Regions from separate parts of the Paracidovorax wautersii genome, predicted to be linked through region 2. Evidence: riboswitches for the same ligand, from Rfam matches in the RefSeq annotation. Region 2 holds a riboswitch; the other holds the start of a gene.
What was found. A riboswitch is a leader RNA that binds a small molecule or an ion and turns the genes downstream of it on or off. The one in region 2 is predicted to bind glycine.
Positions count from the first base shown of each region.

Region 1: it holds a riboswitch for glycine, as region 2 does, so the genes downstream of both, gcvT (glycine cleavage system aminomethyltransferase GcvT) here and QE399_RS08440 (D-amino acid dehydrogenase) in region 2, are expected to answer to the same signal.

Region 1 covers NZ_JAVIZX010000001.1:3,368,886-3,376,410, reverse strand. Annotated here, with positions in the region: partial or broken gene QE399_RS15295 (ABC transporter ATP-binding protein) at 1-384, shown strand, start outside; gene QE399_RS15290 (anti-sigma factor) at 542-1,285, opposite strand; gene QE399_RS15285 (sigma-70 family RNA polymerase sigma factor) at 1,282-1,887, opposite strand; gene QE399_RS15280 (DUF3455 domain-containing protein) at 1,971-2,549, opposite strand; gene QE399_RS15275 (Lrp/AsnC family transcriptional regulator) at 2,663-3,121, opposite strand; glycine riboswitch at 3,277-3,373, shown strand; glycine riboswitch at 3,390-3,527, shown strand; gene gcvT (glycine cleavage system aminomethyltransferase GcvT) at 3,583-4,734, shown strand; gene gcvH (glycine cleavage system protein GcvH) at 4,853-5,227, shown strand; gene gcvP (aminomethyl-transferring glycine dehydrogenase) at 5,299-7,525, shown strand, end outside.
Region 2 covers NZ_JAVIZX010000001.1:1,852,058-1,859,582, forward strand. Annotated here, with positions in the region: gene QE399_RS08435 (FIST signal transduction protein) at 1-441, shown strand, start outside; gene QE399_RS08440 (D-amino acid dehydrogenase) at 611-1,933, opposite strand; glycine riboswitch at 2,020-2,130, opposite strand; glycine riboswitch at 2,138-2,216, opposite strand; gene QE399_RS08445 (CMD domain-containing protein) at 2,274-3,446, opposite strand; gene QE399_RS08450 (SidA/IucD/PvdA family monooxygenase) at 3,480-4,943, opposite strand; gene QE399_RS08455 (Bug family tripartite tricarboxylate transporter substrate binding protein) at 5,156-6,196, opposite strand; gene QE399_RS08460 (2-keto-4-pentenoate hydratase) at 6,428-7,213, shown strand; gene QE399_RS08465 (YXWGXW repeat-containing protein) at 7,302-7,525, opposite strand, start outside.

The DNA.
Region 1 (7,525 bases), 1.5 Mb from region 2:
CTGGAGAACCGGCTGAGCGACCGCATCGGCCTGCTCTCGGGCGGCCAGCGCCAGGCCGTGAGCCTGCTGATGGCAGCGCTGCAGCCCTCGCGCATCCTGCTGCTGGACGAGCACACCGCCGCGCTCGACCCGCGCACGGCGGACTTCGTGCTGCAGCTCACCGCCCGCATCGTGGCCGAGAACCAGCTCACCACCATGATGGTCACGCACAGCATGCGCCAGGCGCTGGACGTGGGCCAGCGCACCGTCATGCTGCACCAGGGCCAGGTGGTGCTGGATGTGGCCGGCGACGAGCGCAGCCGCCTGGGCGTGCCCGACCTGCTGCAGATGTTCGAGAAGGTGCGCGGCGAGCAGCTGGCGGACGACGCGCTGCTGCTGGGCTGAGGAGGTCCACCGGTCGCGGGGCAGAGGGCCTGCCCCGCGCACCGGCAAGGCGTGGCCCATGCGAAGGCGCGCAGCCCTGGCTGAGGAATCGGGGTCAAAAAGGCCTCTAGCGCTTATGCATCAAGCGCAATCAGCTATATAAACAATAGCAAACGCCCTATAGCATTTTGACCGCACGCCCGATGAAGACGATCGGCCCCGTCGGCCGGTCGATGGGCGAACCGGCCTCGGGCTCCAGCGTCAGCTCAAAGAGCTGGTTGGCCTCCAGCGGCGGCAGGCGGTCGATCGGTACGGTGATGGCGGCGCCCGGCTGCACCAGGCCCAGCGACTTCGGCCCGGTCCACTGGTCCGCCTTGGTCCAGAACTGCAGCGACTTGCCTTGCGGCACGGCGGTTTCGCGCAGGGGCACCAGGTTCAGGTCGCGCGACGAGGCGCCCGCCTGTACTACCCAGCCGGGCTGGGTGTCTCCCGGGGCTACCAGCACCACCATGTACTGCGGCGCGGCGGGAGGGGCGCCCACGCGCGTGACCAGCACCGCCGCCAGCACGGCGGCTGCGGCAAAGCCGCCGCCGGCCAGACCGCGCCACAGCCGCACGCTGTTCCACCAGGCCGTGAGGCCGCTGTCCGCCGTAGCCGCCGCCACGGCCTGCTGGGCACGGCCCCAGCCCAGGCTGTCCTCGATGCGGCCCCACAGGGAAGGCGAAGGCTCGACGGGCGGCACGAGTGCCGTGAGCGGGTGCAGGCGCTCTTCCCAGCCCTGGACGGCATCGCGCAGCGCGGCGTCGTGGGGCAGGCGGTCTTCGACGGCGCGGCGCTGCGCGATGGGCAGCGTGCCCAACACGTAGCCGCTGGCCAGCGCGTCGATGTCGTCGGGTGTTGGTGAATCAGAGAACGTCGTCATGCCATGCACTCCCGCAGCGCCCGCAGGCCCCGCTGGATCCATGCCTTCACGGTGCCCAGCGGCGTGTGCGTCCGTTCCGCAATTTCGCCGTGCGAGCATCCCTCCACATAGGCCAGCAGGATGCAGTCGCGCCGCGCGGGCTCCAGCCGGCCCAGGCAGGCGTCGAGCTTGCCCAGGTCGGCGCCCAGTTCATAGGGGTCGATCCGGCTGCGGTAGCTGTGCAGCGCCGCCTGATCGTCGATGGCCTCCAGGGCCTCGTCATCGATGCGCACGTCGCGCGCGTTGCCGCGCGCCACGTTGAGCGCCGCGTGGCGTACCACGCTGTAGATCCATCCGCGCGCCGCGCCGCGCCCGGCGTCGAAGCTGCCGGCCCGCTGCCAGATGCTGATGAAGGCGTCGTGCAGCACGTCCTCGGCCTGGGCCCGCTCGCGCACGATGCGCAAGGCCACGCCCAGCAGATACCGGCCCGCATGGCGGTAGATGCGCTGCAGCGCCTGGGCGTCACCGCGGGCACAGGCGGCCAGGGCTGCGTCGTAGTCGAAGGTGTCGGCTGCGTTCAAGGAAAGTGCCCACGGTGGGAAGGATGCGGCATCGTAGTGCATGCGCCGGGCACGGCGCCGCCATGCCCCTGCGCCGCGCCCTCATCCGGCGCACCCTGCCCTTCCACCGCGGGCCCTTGCGCCGATCAGGCCGCCTTGTAGAAGATGTAGTCGGCCTGGTAGGGCACGGTGGTCTTCTGGCCCTTGTTCGCAGCCGTGCAGGCCATGTTCGCGGGTGCCACGCCACCGCTCAGGTTCACGCGCTGGATGTAGGTCACGCCGGTGAGCGCGCCGCTGCCCATGGCCGGGTTGGCCTTCACCAGCTGGTACGGCAGTGCGCCGGCGGTAGACGGGGCGACGGCCAGTTGCGTGGCGGTCAGCTTGGAGCCGTCGTTGGCTTCCCAGGTGGCGGGCGGGCCGTAGTACTTGCCGACCTGCTTGCCGCTGCGGTCCATCAGCTTGGCGTCGGGGCCGGCAAAGGTCCATTCGACCTGACCGGGCATGCCAGCCTTGTCCTTGCACTCGTAGGTGATGTCACCCTTGCCCACCGTCTCCCACGCCACCTTGTTGCCGGCCGGGACCTGGATGGACGCGGGCAGGCTGGCTTGCGAGAAAGGCGGGCTGTGCGCACCGGACGTGGACATCGAGCCGCAGGCGGCCAGCAAGGCGGCAGCGGACACGCCCGCGGCGACGGTGGCGATACGGGTCAGACGGATTGAGCGCATGAGGTTCTCCTGGTAGTTGAATGGAACAGTCCCGACAGGGTCTGCACCAGGCTCTACACACGAGACGCGCCTTTGGATGCAGCGCAGCGCAAAAATTCTGAAGATTTTTCCGATCAGTCCACGAACAGCGGCAGATCGGCCTTCTTCAGCGTGCGCAGCACGAAGCTGGAACGGCTGTGGCGGATGCCCTTGATCTTGTAGAGCTTCTCGCGCAGCAGCCGCTCGTAATCGCGCGTGTCCTTGACCACCACGCGCAGCAGGTAGTCGTAGTCGCCCGAGACCAGATGCGCTTCGATCACCTCCGGAATGCTGGCCAGCGTCTCCCCGAACTTCTCCAGCGTGTTGTCGGAGTGGCTGTCGAGCGTGACCTGCACCAGCACGGTGTCCGCCAGGTCCAGCGCCTGCGGGTTCAGCCGCACGGTGTAGCCCTGAATGACGCCGGACTCTTCCATCTTCTTGATGCGCCCCCAACAGGGCGACGGGCTCAGGCCCACGGCCTGACCGATCTCTTGCAGGCTGGCGCGGGAGTTGCCTTGCAGCACGGCAAGGATTTTTCGGTCGAGGCGGTCCATGGCGTTCATTATTCACGGCATCGGCGCAGCCGCAGAACGATTTACCGCACCCGAGGGATTACGGTGAACGGCAGCAGGGCCGCGCGCCGCCACCGTCCTTGGCCCCAGGCGTGCCATCGTCCGCCCAACCGCCGCTGCCTACGCCGGTATACTGCGCGCACTTGTCAGGAGAGAGTCCGCGCACCCTGTGCGGGCCGCCGAAGGCGCAGGGCCACCGCCCGAACGCTCAGGCAAAAGGACTGACAGGAACGCCCGCAGGGATGCGGGCGTTTCCCTGGCTGGAGAGAGGTCGGCGCACCGTCAACGAGACACGGGCGCCACCCACCGAAGGAGCAAACCCCGCACACGCGCCACCGGCGCCGGCTGCGCGGTGAATCTCTCAGGTAAAGCGGACAGCAGGGCACATGCCGCGGCGCATCTCCGGATGGGCCGCTTCCATGCCTGCCCTCGGAGATTCCGCCATGTCCTCGTCCGCTTCCGCCGCCCCGCTGCTCACCACGCCCCTGAACGCCCTGCACATCGCGCTGGGCGCCCGCATGGTGCCGTTCGCCGGCTATTCCATGCCCGTGCAGTACCCCAGCGGCCTGATGGCGGAGCACCACCACACACGCACCGCCGCCGGCCTGTTCGACGTCTCGCACATGGGCCAGCTCAAGCTGGTAGGCGCGGATGCCGCCGCCGCGTTCGAGACGCTGATCCCCGTGGACGTGATCGACCTGCCCGTGGGCAAGCAGCGCTACGGCCTGCTGCTGAACGACGAAGGCGGCATCATCGACGACCTGATGTTCTTCAACCAGGGCACGGTCGATGGCGAACCCACGCTGTTCGTGATCGTGAACGGCGCCTGCAAGGCGGGTGACATCGCTCACATCCAGGCCCGCATCGGCCAGCGCTGCCAGGTCGTGCCGCTGCCCGACCAGGCCCTGCTCGCGCTGCAGGGCCCGCAGGCCGCCACCGCGCTGGCGCGGCTGGCGCCCGGGGTGCAGCAGCTGGTCTTCATGACTGGTGGCGACTTCACCATCGCCGGCTGCGACTGCTTCGTGACGCGCAGCGGCTACACCGGCGAGGACGGTTTCGAGATCTCCGTGCCTGCCGCCCAGGCGGAGGCCCTGGCCCGCGCCCTGCTCGCCCAGCCCGAGGTGAAGCCCGTCGGCCTGGGCGCCCGCAATTCGCTGCGCCTGGAGGCCGGCCTGTGCCTGTACGGCAACGACATCGACACCACCACGACGCCGCCCGAGGCCGCGCTGAACTGGGCCATCCAGAAGGTGCGCCGCACCGGCGGCGCCCGCGCCGGCGGCTTCCCGGGTGCCGACAAGGTGCTGGCGCAGATCGACCAGCCCGCCCGCCTTACCCGCAAACGCGTGGGACTGGTGGCCCTGGAGCGCGTGCCCGTGCGTGAGCACACCGAGCTGCAGGATCTGCAGGGCCAGCGCATCGGCGAGGTGACCAGCGGCCTGCTCGGCCCCACGGTAGACCAGCCCATCGCCATGGCCTACGTGTCTGCAGACCACGCGGCCCCTGGCACGCGTGTGAACGCCATCGTGCGCGGCAAGCCCGTGCCGATGGAGGTGGCGCCCATGCCGTTCACCCCGCCGCGCTACCACCGCGGCTGATCGCGCCGCGCCGCACCGCCTCAGCCGTTGGAAGACCGTCCCCGCCCGGCTACAGTCGCAGCTGGCAACGGCAGTTCTCTTTTTTCCTCTGATTGACCTTTCATTTTCTGGAGCCCCCATGACCGCCAAGTTTTCCAAGGACCACGAGTGGATCGACATCGCTGACCACCAGGCCGCCACCGTGGGCATCACGCTGCATGCGCAGGACGCGCTGGGCGACGTGGTCTTCGTGGACCTGCCCGCCGTGGGCGCATCGTTCGCCCAGGGCGAAGTGGCCGGCGTGGTCGAGTCCGTGAAGGCCGCCGCCGATGTGTACATGCCCATCTCCGGCGAGATCGTCGAGGTCAACGAGGCCCTGCGCGCCGATCCCTCCCTGGCCAACAGCGATCCGCTGGGCGCCGGCTGGTTCTTCAAGGTCCGCGTGAGCGACCTGTCGCAGTTCGACGCGCTCATGGACGAACCGGCCTACGCCGAGTTCACCAAGAACGCCTGATCCGACGCGCCGGCGGCCTTGCCGGGCCGCGGCGCTTTTCCTTTTTGCCGCCCGTCCTGCTGCCGCCGCCGATGACCACCTCTGCCCCCTTCCCCTCGCTCGCCGCGCTTGAGAACGCCGCCGAGTTCCAGCCCCGCCACATCGGCATCGATGCGGCGGACGAAGCCCACATGCTGTCGGTGATCGGCGAGGCCTCGCGCCGCGCGCTGATCGACGGCATCGTGCCGCGCTCCATCGCGCGCAGCCAGCCCATGGATCTGCCGCCCGCCAGCACCGAGGCCGGCGCGCTGGCCGAGCTGAAGGCGATTGCGGCGAAGAACCAGGTGTTCAAGAGCTTCATCGGTCAGGGCTACTACGGCACGCACACGCCGGGCGTGATCCTGCGCAACATCCTGGAGAACCCCGCTTGGTACACGGCCTACACGCCCTACCAGGCCGAGATCAGCCAGGGCCGCATGGAGGCCCTGGTCAACTTCCAGACCATGGTGACGGACCTGACCGGCATGGACATCGCCAACGCGTCCATGCTCGACGAAGCCACCGCCGCCGCCGAGGCCATGACGCTGGCCCGCCGCTCGGTCAAGGCCAAGGGCCAGCGCTTCATCGTGGCGGGCGACGCCCACCCCCAAACCATCGAGGTGATCCGCACGCGCGCCGAGCCGCTGGGCATCGAGGTGGTGCTGGCCGACAGCGCCGAGCAGTGGAACACGCTGCTGGCGGGCGACGACTACTTCGCCGTGCTCGACCAGTACCCCTCCACCAGCGGCCGCCTGGGCGTGGACGACGGCGACACCGTCAGGGTGCATGCCAAGGGCGCCGCCTACATCGTGGCGGCGGACGTGCTGGCCCTGTGCCTGCTCAAGCCGCCCGGCGAATGGGACGGCGGCCCCGCCCAATCCGGCGGCGCCGACATCGTGGTGGGCACCACGCAGCGTTTCGGCATGCCCATGGGCGCGGGCGGCCCGCACGCGGCCTACATGGCCTGCCGCGATGCATTCAAGCGCTCCCTGCCCGGCCGCCTGGTGGGAGTGAGCGTGGACGTGCACGGCAAGCCCGCCTACCGGCTGGCGCTGCAGACGCGCGAACAGCACATCCGCCGCGAGAAGGCCACTTCCAACATCTGCACGGCGCAGGTGCTGCCGGCCGTCATCGCCAGCATGTACGCCGTCTACCACGGCCCCGAAGGCCTCACGCGCATCGCGCAGCGCGTGGCCAGCTACACCGCGATCCTGTCCAAGGGCCTGGCGCAACTGGGCTACACCGCCACGCACCACGACTCGGCCTTCGACACGCTGAGCCTCAAGAGCGGTGCGCGCACCGACGAGCTGCTGGCCCGTGCCGCCGCGCAGCGCGTGAACCTGCGCAAGGCCTGGGACGAATACCTGTGCATCTCGCTGGACGAGACCACCACCCGCGCCGACATCGCCCTGCTGTGGTCGATCTTCGCGGGCGAAGGCCAGGCGCTGCCGCGCGTGGAAGACTTCGAGGCCGGCATCGAGCCGCTGATCCCCGCCGCCTTGCGCCGCACCAGCGCCTTCCTCACGCACCCGGTGTTCAACACCCACCGCAGCGAAACCGCCATGCTGCGCTACATCCGCCAGCTGTCCGATAAAGATCTGGCGCTGGACCGAAGCATGATCCCGCTGGGCTCGTGCACCATGAAGCTCAACGCGACCAGCGAGATGATTCCGATCACTTGGCCCGAGTTCGCGCAGGTGCACCCCTTCGCTCCTGCCGACCAGCTGCAGGGCTATGCCGAGCTGGACGCGCAACTGCGCGCCTGGCTGTGCCAGGCCACGGGCTACGCCGGCATCAGCCTGCAGCCCAACGCCGGCAGCCAGGGCGAATATGCGGGCCTGCTGGCGATCCGCGCCTACCACCGCGCGCAGGGCCAGGGCCACCGCAACATCTGCCTGATCCCCAGCAGCGCCCACGGAACCAACCCCGCCAGCGCGCAGATGGTGGGCATGCAGGTGGTAGTGACGGCCTGTGACGCCAATGGCAACGTGGACATGGCCGACCTCAAGGCCAAGTGCGAACAGCACGCCGACAAACTGGCCTGCGTGATGATCACCTACCCCAGCACGCACGGCGTGTTCGAGACGCAGGTCAAGGAACTCTGCCAGCTGGTGCACCAGCACGGCGGCCGCGTGTACGTGGACGGCGCCAACATGAACGCGCTCGTCGGCGTTGCGGCCCCTGGCGAGTTCGGCGGCGACGTGAGCCATCTCAACCTGCACAAGACCTTCTGCATTCCCCACGGCGGCGGCGGCCCCGGCGTGGGCCCCGTCTGCGTGG
Region 2 (7,525 bases):
ACGCGCCGCGGCGTCGCGCTGACCGAGCGGGTGGAGACGGGCATGCGGCTCGCCTTCTGCCAACGCAACGTGGCGGCCGCGCGGGCCGACCTGATGCGCATCTGCGCAGAGATCCGCGAAGAGCTGGAGCCCGACGAACTGGAGCACGGCCTGGCGCCCACCGCGCCCGGCGATGGCAGCGAACGCAGTGTGCTGGCGCAGGTGCTCTCGGGCGGCGCGGCGCTGCCAGAGCAGCGCATCCGGGGCGCGGTCTACGTCAGCTGCTCCGGCCGGGGCGGCCCCCACTTCGGCGGCCCCAGCGCGGAGCTGCAGATCGTGCGCCACGCCCTGGGCGACGTGCCGCTGGTGGGCTTCTTCGCCGCCGGCGAGATCGCGCACCACCGGCTCTACGGCTACACGGGCGTGCTCACCGTCTTCGTGGGCGACGAGACCACGGCCTGAACCCGGCGCACTTCATTTTGATAGCGCTTGGCGCTTTGTCCATCGGCGATTCAATGCTCTTTTGCATGAGATCGCTTATGTGGAAAGCGCAAGGTGCTCCGTTATTGGTAGCGGATAGGGGCCCCGACACCGCTGTCCGCATGCCGTCCGGATCGCTGCGACAGGTCGCTCACCCCGCTGGCTGCAGCACCGGCGCCACCGCGCGCGGAAGTCCGGCGAAGGCGAAGTCCAGCTCCGGCGCCAGCCCGCTCACGATGCGCGCGATCGACTTGCCCGAGCCGCAGGCGTGCGTCCAGCCCAGCGTGCCGTGACCCGTGTTGAGGAACAGGTTGGGCAGCTTCGTGCGGCCGATGAGCGGGACGTTGCTTGGCGTGGCCGGGCGCAGGCCCGTCCAGAACTGCGCCTGCGCCGTATCGCCCGCGCCGGGAAACAGCTGCTCCACGCGCTTCACGATGGCCTCGCAGCGCACGGGGTTCAGGTCGCGGCCATAGCCGTTGAGTTCGGCGGTGCCGGCAATGCGCATCACGTCGCGCGCCGGCTGATCGCCTTGCGCCGGGCGCGTGTAGCGCGAGAAGACCAGCTTGTACTCGTCGTCCGTCAGGCTGACCTCGTAGGCGGCGGAGGCGTCGCGCACGGGCAGCGTGACCGAGTAGCCCTTGGCCGGATAGATGGGCAGGCGCAGGCCCAGGGGCTCGGCCAGCAGCGGGCTGAACGAGCCCATGGCCAGCACGTAGGCATCGCCGCGCACGCGTTCGAAGCGGCCCTGCGCATCGGTGATCTCCACGTGGTCGATGGCACCGCCTGCGGAGCGCAGCGCGGTGATGTGGCAGCCCATGCGGAACTGCACGCCGGCGGCCTCGGCCCGCTGAGCCAGTGCGCGCGTGAAGGCGTTGGCGTCGCCGGATTCGTCGGCTTCGGTGTAGGTGGCGCCCGCCAGCTGCGAGCGGATGGATGCCAGGGCCGGTTCGATGCGCACGGCCTCGTCGGCGCTCACCACACGGCGCTCGCAGCCGAGCTGGCGCATCTGCTCGGCCGGCGCGAGGGCGCCGTCGAACTCCTTGGGGCTCGTATAGAAGTGCAGGATGCCCTGCATGCGCTGGTCGTACTGAATGCCGGTATCGCGGCGCAGCTGCTGCAGCGTGTCGCGGCTGTAGGTGCCCAGGCGCACGATCTGCTCGATGTTGTGGCGTGTGCGCGCCGGCGTGCATTCGCGCAGGAACTGCAGGCCCCAGAGCCACTGGCGCATGTCGGCACGCAGGCGAAAGAGCAGCGGCGCATCTTCGCGGCCCAGCCACTGCAGCACCTTGAGCGGGGCGCTCGGGTTGGCCCAGGGCTCGGCGTGGCTCACCGAGATCTGCCCGCCGTTGGCGAAGCTGGTCTCTGCGCCGGGCGTGGCCTGGCGGTCGATCACGGTCACTTCGTGGCCGAGTTGCTGGAGGAAGTAAGCGGAGGTGGTGCCGAGCAAGCCGGCGCCGAGGACGATCACGCGCATCTTCAAACCTTTCGAGGGTGAAGCGCCGGGCGTGCGCGTGCAGGCAGCTATGGATCGATAGCGTGCAGCAGGCGCGTGGCCCGGCTGCCGCTCCCCCTGTCCTTGGTACCTGAGAGATTCACGCTGCGCCAATGGGGTGCAGCACTTGCTCCTTCGGTGCGCCACGGCATGCGTGGCGGCTCTCCAGACGGCTTTGATGGTGGTGCAGTACGGGACCTGAGCGTGTATGGGAGTTTGCGCCTTCGGTGGAACGCCAGCGGGGCCGGGCCGTTCACTCTCCTGCGGGGCGGATCGTAGCAGCGAAACCGCGCCGCGCATAGCGCCCGGCGCGGCCGCGGGTTCAGCCGGCCTGCGGGAAGACCGCTTCGCCCAGGTTCAGCATCAGGCGGTTGGCCCAGGCGAAGAGGGCGGCGGCGTGCAGGGCATCCAGAATTTCCAGATCGGAAAGGCCCGCATCGCGCAGCGGCTGCAGGTGCTGCGCGCCGAATGCGCCCGGCGTGCGGGTCAGGGCAGCGCTGGCCTGCACGATGGCGCGTTCGCGGGCGTTGGTGCCGGCGCCGTCGGGCTCGGTGAAGATCTGCGCCATCACATCGTTGCGCTTGGCCAGCTGCTCGAAGCGCTGGGCGTGCACGGAGGCGCAGTACACGCAGCCGTTCACGCGCGAGACCACGGTGCTGGCCACCTCGCGTTCGGCGCGGGAGAGGCCGCCCGGGGCATACATGATGGCGTTGAACGCCTGCGACCGTTCGGACAGCACACGCGGCTGGTGTGCCAGCAGCAGGTAGAAGTCCGAGGTGCGGGCCTTGGGGTGGCTCAGGTCGAGCACGGCGTTCTGCTCGTCGGTGGCGGCGGCCGGGTCGAGCACGGGCAGCCAGGCCTTCCAGTCCAGCGTCTCGCTGGTGTAGCCGTTCACGCGCAACGGCTCGCCGGGGGCGGGCAGGTTGGCGGGGTGGATGAAGGGCGGGGCGTCGGCGGTCTGCAAGGGCGCGGGGGGCGCCGCATCGGCGTCGCCCAGCTGCGCCAGGGCCGCCACGCCGGCCACCACGCGCAACTGGTAGGTGACGAAACCGATCAGCTGTGCCAGCAGCACGGTGTCGGGCACCGACAGGCCTGCGGCGGGCAGCGCCTGCAGCGCGGCTTGGTCGCTCTCGGCGGGGTGCGTGGCCAGCGTGCGCACGAAGTGCACGATGGCTTGCAGGCGCGCATCGGCGATGGCGGCATCGGGCGTGTCCACCAGCGCCTGCAGCGCCGGTGCCGGGTTCAAGGGCTGCAGCGCCCCGCGGTAGTGGGCCGCCAGCGCGGGCAGGCCGCTCACACGGGTGATGTCGTGCGCCACGGCCAGGCGCTCGGCCTGTGTCAGGCCGCCGGGCAGACCGGGGTCGAACAGTGCGTCTTCACAGCCCTGGGTGGCGAGGGCGACCTTGTCGCGCTGGTGGCGCACGGTGTGCGCGGCGCTGCCCGGCGCAAGGCCGGCGATCTGGTCGATGGTGTCGTGTGGGGTGGTCGTGGTCATGGCAGAGTGCAATCCAGAAAAATCAGGGGGCTGTCACGCGGGCAGGACGCGTTGCGCCGTATCGGCCGGCGTCCATTCGTCGCCCAGCAGCTCGGGCTCGGCATAGGCCTGCAGCACGTCGAAGTGGTGCTCCACATCTTCGCAGTAGAACAGGCCGGCCAGACCCGTCGCCAGGCGCCGCGCGCCGTCGCTGATGGCCGGGATGTCGCCCGATACCGTGCCGTGCGACAGCGCGGCGGGGTAGCAGAAGCAGTGGATGCGCTCCAGGCCCGGGCAGGCCCCGGGTGTGCGCTGCTGGAACTCGAACACGGGGCCCAGGTCGGGCGAGTCGGCCAGCTCCTGGTCTTCGTCGCCCGCGGGCGGCTGGTAGCGCTCGCCCCAGGTGCGCACGTGCGGCGCGAAGGGCGCGTACTCGGGCTTTTGCGACCAGTCGATGGCAAAGCCCGTGGACACGATGAGAAAGTCGAACGCGAAGGTGCCGCGCGGCGTGGTGACGCGTAGCTCGGGGCCCGATGCGGCCACCCGCTGCACCGGACAGCCCAGGTGGAAGAACGCATTCGGGTGGCGCGACACGCGCAGCGTGCTGCCGTGCGGCGGCGGCACCTGCGTGGTGTTGATGTAGTGGCGGATGCGCCATTTCCATTCCGGAGGCAGCGCATGGTGGCCGTGCGTGAGGCCGGGCACGCCCGAGCCTTTCGACTTGTTGATGCGCGGCAGATCGGCGCGGCGCACCAGCAGGTCCACGCTCGCGGCGCCGCATTCCAGGGCGGTGGCTGCGCTGTCCATGGCGGACGACCCGGCGCCCACCACGCCCACGCGCTGGCCGCGCAGCGTGGCGTAGTCCAGCACGTCGGAGGAGTGCGCCCAGCGGCTGCGGTCCACACCGTGCATGAACGCCGGAATCTGCGGCCCGCCCAGCCCGTCGCGGCCGGTGGCCAGCACCACGCGGCGGGCGAACCAGGCCGTGGCGCGGCCGTCGGCCTGCACGTCCACTTGCACCAGGCCGTCATCGCGCGGGCGCACGGCCGTGACGGCGTGCCCGTTGCGCACGTCGGCTGCGGTCACGCGGCGGTACCAGCGCAGGTAGTCCATCCACTGCAGGCGCGGGATCTTGTCGAGCGCGGCCCAGGCGGCCTCGTCCCATTGGGCCTCGAACCAGGCGCGGAAGGTGAGCGAGGGCAGGCCGAGCGCAGGCCCTGTCAGCTCCTTGGGCGAGCGCAGCGTTTCCATGCGGGCCGTGGTGGCCCAGGGGCCTTCGTGGTCGAGCGGCGCGCGGTCCAGCAGCACGGCGCGGATGCCCTGCTGCGCCAAGGCCATGCTGGCCGCCAGCCCCGCCTGGCCCGCGCCGATGATGAGCACGTCGATGACCGGCTGGCCTGCGTGGGTGCGCTGCGGCAGCCAGGGCTTGGCGCGCCAGTTGAGCGTGAGCAGATCGTGCTGCAGCCGTTGTTCCAGCGCGGCCAGCCCGGCCGCGCCCAGAGGGGAGGAAATAGCCATGGAAAAGTCGATGCAGTAGAGGGCGTGTAGAGCAATGGGATCGGATAGCCATGCAGGCTAGCACCGTCACGGCGCATGAAACCGGCGCGGCCCCATACCAGCACCCCCGCGGAACTGGCTCTGCCAGGCCGCTGGGGGTGCCCCCCTTCCCGGGCGCGCAGCGCCACGAGAGAAGGGGGGAGCGGCGCAGCCGCTCAGGGGGTTGCCCTGATCTAGTCAATGCTGATTTTCGCGTCCTTCACGACCTGTGCCCACTTGGTGCGGTCAGCATGGACGGTCTGGCGGAACTGCTCGGGCGTCTCGATGCGGATGGCGTTGCCCTGCGATTCGAAGCGCTCGCGCACTTCGGGCTGCTCCAGCACCTCCTTGATGGCCGTGTTGAGCTTCTTCACGATGGCCGGGTCGGTGCCCTTGGGCGCGAACACGCCGAACCAGATCGAGCTATCGAAACCCTTGGTACCGGGCAGACCGCTGGATGCGATGGTGGGCACCTCCTTCACGGCGGCCACGGGCTTGGCGGTGGTCACGCCCAGCAGACGCACCTTGCCGGCCTTGTAGTGCGGCAGCACGGTCTGCACCTGGTTCATGATGCAGCAGGTCTCGCCGCGCACCACGGATGTGATGGCCTCGGGGCCGCCCTTGTAGGGCACGTGCACCATGTTCAGTCCCAGCCGCGAATTGAACTCGGCAAACGCCATGTGCGTGCCCGCGCCGTTGCCGGTGGACGCATAGTTGTACTTGCCCGGGTTGGCCTTCACCACCTCGACGAACTCCTTGAGCGTCTTCACGTCGATCACGTTGGGGTTGATGGTGAGCACGTTGGACACGTCCAGCACGGGCGCCACGGGCACGAAGTCGGCCTCCACGTCGAAAGGCAGCTTCTTGTACAGCGCGGCATTGCTGCCGTGCGTGGCGGCGGTGCCGAAGGCGAGCGTGTAGCCGTCCGGCTTGGCGCGGGCCACGTACTCGCTGGCGATGTTGCCGGCCGCGCCGGACTTGTAGTCGATGATGAGCGGCTGGCCGAGCTTGTGCTGCAGCGGCTCCTGCACGGCGCGGGCGACCACGTCCACGCCCGAGCCGGCGGGGAATCCCATGATCAGCGTGACCGGCTGGCGCGGCCAGTCGGCCGCGGTTTCGGCCGTGGCGGGCGCGTGGACCACGAAGGCTGCGGCAGCCGCCAACGCCAGCACGGCGGCAGCGGTGTGGGCAGCGGGAAGGGCGCGGCGGCGGAGAAGGGTCGTGGAGGTGGGCATGGCGGGATCCTGGAGGGCAGGCATGTCGGTGAAGAGAAGGAAAGCGCGCGATTGTGGGCAACTGCACATGCGCCGCCCGCTATATGCATATGGCATGCCCGCCGCGGGCGGCGGGCTGTGCCGGGGAGCGGCGGACGTGCCAAGACCTTGAACAGGTTCCAAGGCTCCCATAATTTGCGCTTTCGGGCCGTCTGCGCGTCCGATCCCATCACTCAGTCCGTGGATACCCGCATGACGTCCCACCCTGCTTTCGATCCCGTGCCCGGCGCAGACCTGCTCATCCGGGCCCGTACCGGCGACGGCCCGCGCCCGGACGATCTGCCCGCCGCGCTGCGCCCGGCCGACGTGGCCCAGGCCTATGCCGTGCAGGACCGCGTGGTCCAGGCGCGCGGCGCCATTGCCGGGTGGAAGGTGGGCGCGGCCTCGCCCGACGCCGAACCCGCGCGCAGCGCCCTGGCGGACGACAGCGTGCACGTGGCCGGTGACGACGGCGTGGTGCACCTGGCCGCGCAAGATTTCCTCGTGATCGGCGTGGAGGCGGAACTGGTCTTCCAGTGCATTGCCGATCTGCCGGCGCGCGAGGTGCCCTACACGCAGGGCGAGGTGCTGGGCGCCTTTGGTGCGGTGCACGCTGCCATCGAAGTCTGCGACACGCGCTTTGCCGCCTGGGGCGGGCAGCACCCGCTGAGCCGGCTGGCCGACCAGGCCTGCCACGGGGCGCTGGTGGTGGGCACCGGGCGGGGCGATGGCGCGGCGGTGGATGTGCTGCGCCAGCCCGTGCGGCTGGAGGTCAATGGCGGCACCGTGGTCGCGCACGATGCGGGCGGCAACCCGGCCGGCGAGCCGCTGCGCCTGCTGGTGTGGCTGGCCAACGGCGGTGCGCACAGCCTGGGCGGCCTGCGCGCCGGGCAATGGGTCACCACCGGCTCGTGGACCGGCACGCCGATGGTGATGCAGGGCGACGTGGTGGTGGCGGACTTTCCCGGCATCGGCCGGGCCGAGCTGCGCATCGACTGACCGGGGGAGCGCCGTGCTCTGCCGCCGTGCCGCGGTGCGGGCGCGCCGCGCCGCCCGGCGGCCCCCGCGGCCAGCCGTCCGCGGTGGATCAGTAGCGGCGCGGGTCGTTCGGGCGGCGGTCGTGCCGGTTAGGCACGCCGTCGCCGTCGCGGTCCCAGCCGCCGCGGTCCATCACCCAGCGGTCGCCGCGCTGGTTCCACTGCGGCTGGCGGTAGGCATAGCCGGGGCGCGCCTTGATCCAGTGGCCGGGCACCCAGGCATGGCGGTGGCCGCGCCATTCCCAATGGCCGGCCTCCCACACCATGCCGCGGC